One region of the Streptomyces cinereospinus genome, then DNA from elsewhere that is predicted to be linked to it. Evidence: riboswitches for the same ligand, from Rfam matches in the RefSeq annotation. Region 1 holds a riboswitch; the other holds the start of a gene.

Region 1 (3,945 bases):
ACCGGCCGGCGCCAGCCCTCGCTGCCGATGCTGCTGGCGCTCGCCCGGGTCTACGGTACGACCGTGTCGGAGCTGCTCGGCGAGACGGTCGCCGACCGGGACGCCGTCGTGCGCGCCGCCGAGATGGAGCCGACCGGCGCGGGCGGCTGGACGTACTGGCAGGCCGGCGCGTCCGCGCGCGGCATGCAGGCGCTGCGGGTGCACGTGCCGCACGGCTCGCAGGGCGACATCGTGCGCGTGCACCCCGGTGAGGAGTGGCTGTACGTCCTCAAGGGACGGCTGCGGCTGCGCCTGGGGGACGCCGGCCACCGGCTCGACCCGGGCGACAGCGCCCACTTCGACTCGCTGACCCCGCACCGCATCGCCGCCCAGGACCCGGGCGGGGTCGACCTCCTGTTCGTCCACACCCTGCTGCAGAGCCCCACGGCCGCGCTGTGCCTCGGCCCCACCACGGGAGACACCCCATGAGCGACATCGAGCAGAAGCTTCCCCGGGCCATCTGGGTCCGGTTGTTGGTCTACGTCGTCGCGGGGCACCTCTTCGCGGCGTTCCTCTACCTGCTGTTCGAGACGGGGGCCAAGTAGCCGGGTCAGCGGGCGGGGGCCCGGGCGGGGGTCAGTCGAGCAGGCGCCCGCGCAGCCGCTCCCGGGTCTCGGGGGCGAGGCGCAGCCCCTGCTCCAGGTAGGCGTCGACGCCGCCCCAGGTCTCCTCGACGGTCTCCAGCGCCGCCGTCAGATACTCGGCACGCGCGTCGAAGAGCGGGCTGAGCAGTTCCATGACCTCGGGGGAGTGGGCGGAGGCGGAGCTGCCGCTGCGGTGCACCTGGTAGCGGCGGTGCTTGGCGTTGGACTCCAGGTAGTCGGCGAGGATCGCCTCCCGCTCCACACCCAGCGCGAGCAGCGTGACCGCGATCGACAGCCCGGCGCGGTCCTTGCCCGCCGCACAGTGCATCAGCGCCGGGACGCTGTCCTCGGCGAGCGCGTGCAGCACCTGGGAGTGCTCGGCGGTGCGCTCCTTGATGATCGCGCGGTACGAGGTGATCATCCGGCCGGCGGCCCTGCCGTCGGCGAGGATCCCGCGCAGGTGCTCCACGTCGCCCTCCCGGACCATCTTCCAGAACTCGGCGCCGTCCGCCGGGTCGGTCAGCGGCAGGTTGACGTTGCGCACGCCCGGCAGCCCGATGTCCGGGCCCTCCAGCTTCTGGTCCGCGGCGTTGCGGAAGTCGAAGACCGTGTGCAGGCCCAGCGAGGCCAGGAACGCGGCGTCCTCGGCGGTGGCGTGCGCGAGGTGGCCGCTGCGGTACAGCACTCCGTGCCGCACCCGGCGCCCGTCCACGGTCGGCAGTCCGCCCACGTCACGGAAGTTGCGCACTCCGGCCAGTTCGGGCTCGGTCGACGGCACCTGCTGCGTCACGGGGGCTCCCTCCCTCGGCCCCGTCGGCGCGGCTCGTCGACGGGCACGTCCACCTGCACGATACGGCACGAGATGCCGCCATCCTGTGTGGTCCACAGGCGGTCGCGGGGGAGTTCGGGCAGGCACATGCCCGTCGAGTGAACGGTGCGAATAGGGGCAAATCGCCGCAGGGGGGCGCGTCGCCGCGCCGTGGGCCGTGAGTGGAGAGGCGAGACGGTCTCGGCGTGGCTGTTATTCGCAAGTGTCATATCTGGGCCGCCTGTCCGAATTGGGCTATTTGCTCCAACTCTGTCTGATGTAAGGCCACCTGGGGCAGGGTCACGTGAGCAGCGTCATATCCGTGACCGAGCGTGGCTCGGCATGTTCACGTAATTCACATGCTCATCAAGGGTATTCAGGAGAAACACCCCTGCCGCAATGCACGGAGTGTGACCGGGATTCCGGTGAACGGATCACGAAAACGGCGTTGCGGCGGAACTCGTCGCTTGTCCCGCCGCGTCGCGGTCGCTTACGTTCCACACCGATCCGGACGGACGCCGAATCCTGCCGCCGCCCGGTGCCCGCGCTAACTCACCCGTGTTCGGCAGGAGCGGGGGACCCACAGGTAGAAACGCCTGTTCCGGTCTCCGGAACGGCTCGGGGTAAAGCCGCGTCCCGACGCGGCCGGGCATCTCCAGTCCGCACCCGACAGCTCACCTCGCAGGCGCCGGAGAGGAATTCGCCATGCCCGCGAAGGGTAAGCACCGCCGTCCGAAGACCCAGCGCTTCACCCGTTCCATCGCCGCCGCCGGAACCGGTGGCGCCGCACTCGCCCTGCCGCTGATGGGGGCCGCCGGCGCCCACGCCGCCACCCCCCAGTCCGCCACCCCCCAGTCCGCCGCGGACCAGGCCGTCCGGTCGGCCCCGGCCGAGCGGACGGCCGTCCGGCAGGCCGCCGCCGCGTCGGCGTCCGCCGCCGGGACGGACGTACGGACGTACGCGGTGAGGGCCGGCGACTACCTCGCGAAGATCGCCGAGGAGCAGCACGTCAGCGGTGGCTGGCAGCGGCTGTACGAGGACAACCGGGAGGTGGTCGGTGACGACCCGTCGCTCATCCACCCCGGCCTGAGGCTCACCCTCGGCCAGAAGGCCGCGGCGAGCGATGACAAGCGCTCGTCCGCTTCATCCCCTTCTTCCTCTTCCTCCTCGTCGTCCGCCCCGTCCTCCCCGGCCGAGTCGTCGGCGACGCGGCAGTCCTCGAAGCCCACGGACGAATCCGCCGCTCAGCAGGCCGGCTCCTCCCCGGCCGCGACCGGCGCCCAGGCCGCCGCCACCGGCTTCTCCGCCCCCGTGGAGGGCGCCGGCGTCGGCACCGCCTACCGCGTCGCGGGCAGCATGTGGTCCAGCGGCTACCACACCGGCGTCGACTTCGCCGCCCCCAGCGGCACCCCGCTGAAGGCCGTCGGCGCGGGCACGGTCGTCTCCGCGGGCTGGGCCGGCGCGTACGGCAACCAGGTCGTCGTCAGGCTCGCCGACGGCTACTACGCGCAGTACGCCCACCTGTCCGCGCTCTCCGTCTCCAGCGGCCAGAGCGTGACCGCGGGCCAGCAGGTCGGCCTGTCGGGTTCGACCGGCAACTCGACCGGCCCGCACCTGCACTTCGAGATCCGCACCACGCCGGACTACGGCTCGGACGTCGACCCGGTCGCCTACCTCCGCTCCAAGGGCGTCTCCGTCGGCTGACCCACCGCACCGCACGCACCGCCGAAGGCCGGTCCCCGATCCCCGGGGCCGGCCTTCGGCGTCCCGGTCACCGGGTCTTATTCCGTCATTGACCAATTCTTTGGCCGTGGCCTTTCTCACCGTCCGTCAACTCCGCCCTACGGTCGCGTAGGTCACATTCGAAACGGAATGATGGTCCGACGTGGCAGACGATTCGAAGAATGACAGCAGATCAGTGATCGGGTCGTACGTGGCGGTGGGGGACAGCTTCACCGAGGGCGTCGGCGACCCCGGCCCCGGCGGGGCGTTCGTCGGCTGGGCCGACCGGTTCGCCGTACTGCTCGCGGACCGCCGACCCGAGGGCGACTTCCAGTACACCAATCTCGCCGTACGCGGCAGGCTGCTCGACCAGATCGTGGCCGAGCAGGTGCCACGGGCCGCCGAACTCGCGCCGGACCTGGTCTCCTTCTGCGCCGGCGGCAACGACATCCTGCGCCTCGGCACCGACCCGGACGACGTGGCGGAGCGCTTCGAACGGGCGGTCGCCGCGCTGACCGCAGCCGCGGGAACCGTGCTGGTGACGACCGGCTTCGACACCCGGGGCGTCCCCGTGCTGCGGCACCTGCGCGGCAAGATCGCCACCTACAACGGGCATGTGCGGGCCATCGCCGACCGGTACGGCTGCCCGGTGCTCGACCTGTGGTCGCTGAAGTCCGTGCGGGACCGCCGCGCCTGGGACGGCGACCGGCTGCACCTGTCCCCCGAGGGGCACACGCGCGTGGCGCTGCGCGCCGGCCAGGCGCTCGGCCTCGCCGTGCCCGCCGACCCCGA
Region 2 (3,945 bases), on a different contig from region 1:
CAGCGGGGTGATCCAGGCCGACACCGAGGTGGCGAAGGACTTGCCGAGGAACGGGCCGAGGGGGACGTACTCCCAGGCCTGGATGTCGCGGGCGGACCAGTCGTTGAGGAGGCACAGCCCGAAGACGTGGTCGCGGAAGCCGGACAGCGGCACGGGCGTGCCCATCGCCGACGGGACGCCGACCACGAAGCCGACCTCGGCCTCGATGTCCAGCCGGGCGGACGGGCCGAAGACCGGGGCGGCACCGGCCGGGGCCGTGCGCTGGCCGCCGGGGCGCACGACGTCCGTTCCGGAGACGACGACCGTGCCGGAGCGTCCGTGGTAACCGATCGGCAGGTGCTTCCAGTTGGGGGTGAGGGAGTCGGCTGCGTCGGGGCGGAAGATCCGGCCGACGTTCCGGGCGTGGTTCTCGGACGCGTAGAAGTCGACGTAGTCCGCGACCTCGAAAGGAAGGTGCAGGGTGACCGAGTCGAGGGGGTGCACCAGGGGCGCGAGGGTCTCGCGGTGGGACGGCACGGTGACCCAGGCGGTGAGCGCCCGCCGGACGTCCGACCAGGCGGTGCGGCCCGCGGCGAGCAGCGGGTTGAGGGACGGACGGGCCAGCAGCTCGGCGTACGGGGAACCGAGCGCCAGCGCGGCCGCGCCGGCGTCCAGGACGTGGTCGCCGAGGCGGACACCCACCGTCCGTTCCGCGGATCCGGCGGGTGAGAAGACGCCGTACGGAAGGTTGTGCGGACCGAAGAGGTCGTCCTCGGGGACATCGAAGAGGGGCATGGGGTGCTGCCTCACTTTCGTACGTGCGGTCCATGCGGTCGCGGATCACGTTACGGCGGTGGTCCCCCTCGTGGGCAGTGCCTCACCTGTGGGGAAGGTCCGTTATGCCCGGACAGCGGCCTGGCGCGCGTCCTCCCGTTCGGCACCACGGTCACGGAGCGGGCGGCCGGTGGCGCCCCGTGGGGGTGAAAAGCGGACAGCAGGACGGTAGTTGAGGGCGAACGGCGAGGGGCGCGGGGTCCGTATTCTCTGATCATGGCCGCACCCATCGCATATGCCGCGCGCACCGCGTACGCGCGCACCGAGTACGCCCTCATCGCCACCGACCTGGACGGCACGCTGCTCCGCGGCGACGACACGGTCTCCGACCGGTCGCTCGCCGCGCTCGCGCGGATCTCGGCGGCCGGTGCCCGGCATCTGGTGGTGACCGGACGGCCGGCACCGAGGGTGCGGCCGCTGCTGGAGCTCCTCGGTGGTGGGGGGCTCGCGGTGTGCGGGCAGGGCGCGCAGTTGTACGACGCCGGCGCGGACCGTCTGCTGTGGTCCGTCACGCTGGACCGGGAGCTCGCCGAGACCGCTCTGGGCAAGATCGAGGCCGAGGCCGGCCGGGTGTACGCGGCCGTCGACCAGGACGGCGTCGACGGGCTGACGCTCATCGAGCCGGGGTACCTGATGCCGCACCCCACGCTGCCCGCGGTGCGCATCGACCGCCGCGACGACCTGTGGTGCGCGCCGATCAGCAAGGTGCTGCTGCGCCATCCGGCGCTGTCCGACGACGCGTTGGCGGCGGTGGCCCGCTCGGTGGTCGGTTCGCTGGCCACCGTCACCATGTCGGGGCCGGGCACGGTCGAGCTCCAGCCGTGCGGCGTCACCAAGGCGACGGGACTGGCGCTGGCCGCCCGGCATCTGGGCCTGAGCCCGGAACGGACCATCGCCTTCGGGGACATGCCCAACGACATCCCGATGTTCGACTGGGCGGCGCGCGGTGTCGCCATGGCCAACGCCCATCCCGAACTCAGGGCGGTGGCCGACGAGATCACCCTGTCGAACGAGGACGACGGCGTCGCCGCCGTCCTCGAACGTCTGCTGGCCGGGGCCGGCCACGGGGACCGCTCCGACGCCGGCCGCGAAGCCCGCTACGCGGCGCGGTGCGCGGTCCCGTACGCCGGGGCCGCCCCCGGCGGCGAGGCTCAGTACGGGCCGAAGACGTTGTCGATCGAGCCGTAGCGGTCGGCCGCGTAGTTGCAGGCGGCGGTGATGTTCGAGACCGGGTTGTAGGGGTCGTACACCGTGCCGGGCACGTGGTACGCCGCGAAGGTCGGGTCGATGACCTGGAGCAGCCCCTTCGACGGGGTGCCGGCGGCGGCGTTGGAGTCCCAGTTGTTGATGGCGTACGGGTTGCCGGACGACTCGCGCATGATGTTGCGGTAGATGCCGTCGTAGGTCCCCGGGATGCCGTGCTGCGCCATGATGGCGAGCGACTCGCGGATCCAGCCGTCGAGGTTGTTCGGGTACGTCGTCGCGGTGGCCGCGGCGGGGACGGCCGCGGGGGTGGCTGCGGAGGCGCCGGTGGCCCCGATCAGCGGGAGCGCGAGCACGGCCACGCCGGTTCCGGCGACGGCGAGCTTGCGGGCGATACGGGAGCGGCGGGGCTGACCGTTTGCAGGCATGGGGGATGTCCTCTCCGGCGCCTGCGAGGTGAGCTGTCGGGTTCGGGCGGGGAGGTGCCCGGTCGCACTGTGCGGGTGCGACTTGACCCCGAGCCGCTCCGGGTGTCGTGGGGTACGACGTCCGGACCGGCGGCCTACCTGGTTCCCCCGCTCCTGCCGTGCGGTGAGTGAGTTCGTCATGAAGGGGTGCGGGCGGCGGCAGGATTCGGCGTTCCGCCCGACAGGCCGGGAACGTATGCGAGAGCACATGTCCGGAACAAGTGGTCGATTCGCTTATTGCGCGTTTTGATCTTCGAAAGACCTGTTTGCCGTGCTTGATCCTTTTCGGTCGGCAACGGTCAACTCGACCGTGTGCAAAGGTGGATCGCCGGACGCGTGCGAGGCCCGCGTGAAGGTGCCCGCGTGAGCCAAGTCACGTACATGCAGAAGAGCGGCAAATCGGGCAATGAGCCCAAGTCCTGCTCAACCGGCGGCCCGTGGGCGGGTGGCAGGTGGAGGCCGGCGTCCGGCCGCCGCCGCGAGCGGGCCGGCGGCGGGGGCGGAACCTCCCCGGTGGTGCGCGTCGTTGTCGTAGCGGTCGCCCGCGGCGCGGACCGTGGCGGCCGCGGTCGCCCGCGGGCGGCTCCGGGCCGGACGGACCCGCCGGTGATCGGGGGTCACGCGTGCGCGTACGGCCGCGCGCCGCCGGGCGGCGGGATGCGGAGGTCCTCGTGAGTCGTCTCGCGGGGGGAGGGCGTATGAATGGGCATGAGCATGACTCAGGGGGGCGGCTTCGGCGGACGGGCGGCGGAGCGGGTGGGCCGCCGGCCGCGGTGGGGGGCGATACGCGGCAAGGGTCGCCCGTTCTGACTAAGTCAGGAAATAATTGCTCATATCACTCATATCAACCGATCAAAAAACATACCCGCTGTGATCCCATACCGCCCGAGGTGTAACGGTGGGCGGCCTCGGTGATCGAAACATGACCGGATACGCTGACTTGAGTGAAGGCAGCGACCTATCGACATTCCACGTAATCGCCAGTAGACACCAGCAGACAGGAGACCCCACGTGACCGTCGTCGGGCCGTTCGGGCTGAGCGTGCGGGACCAGGCTCTGGAAGCCGATGTCCAGGCCGGATTGGCGGCTGTCGAGGAAGGGCTGCTCGAGGCCACCAAGAGCGAGGTCCCGTTCATCACGGAGGCCGCGCAGCACCTGGTGCGGGCCGGCGGGAAGCGGTTCCGGCCGCTGCTCGTGATGCTCGCCGCCCGGTTCGGCGATCCCTACGCGCCCGGCATCGTGCCCTCCGCCGTGGTCGTGGAGCTGACCCACCTCGCGACGCTGTACCACGACGACGTGATGGACGAGGCCACGGTACGGCGCGGCGTGCCGAGCGCGAACGTCCGCTGGGGCAATTCCGTCGCGGTCCTCACGGGCGACTTCCTGTTCGCCCGCGCCTCGCACATCCTGGCCGACCTCGGGCCCGAGGCGGTGCGGGTGCAGGCCGAGGCGTTCGAACGGC

Evidence for each region. Region 1 has a riboswitch for cyclic di-AMP ahead of ACFF45_RS11830 (M23 family metallopeptidase). Riboswitches for the same ligand answer to the same signal wherever they lie in the genome.
Region 2: linked by a shared signal. The riboswitch ahead of ACFF45_RS09410 (transglycosylase SLT domain-containing protein) and the one ahead of ACFF45_RS11830 (M23 family metallopeptidase) in region 1 are both predicted to bind cyclic di-AMP.

What each region holds. Positions count from the first base shown of each region.
Region 1 covers NZ_JBHMCY010000017.1:92,285-96,229, forward strand. Annotated here, with positions in the region: gene ACFF45_RS11815 (helix-turn-helix domain-containing protein) at 1-468, shown strand, start outside; gene ACFF45_RS11820 (DUF6126 family protein) at 465-584, shown strand; gene ACFF45_RS11825 (tyrosine-protein phosphatase) at 616-1,413, opposite strand; cyclic di-AMP (ydaO/yuaA leader) riboswitch at 1,967-2,132, shown strand; gene ACFF45_RS11830 (M23 family metallopeptidase) at 2,137-3,135, shown strand; gene ACFF45_RS11835 (SGNH/GDSL hydrolase family protein) at 3,350-3,945, shown strand, end outside.
Region 2 covers NZ_JBHMCY010000013.1:70,882-74,826, forward strand. Annotated here, with positions in the region: gene fahA (fumarylacetoacetase) at 1-774, opposite strand, end outside; gene ACFF45_RS09405 (HAD family hydrolase) at 1,030-2,001, shown strand; gene ACFF45_RS09410 (transglycosylase SLT domain-containing protein) at 1,965-2,444, opposite strand; cyclic di-AMP (ydaO/yuaA leader) riboswitch at 2,450-2,628, opposite strand; gene ACFF45_RS09415 (polyprenyl synthetase family protein) at 3,495-3,945, shown strand, end outside.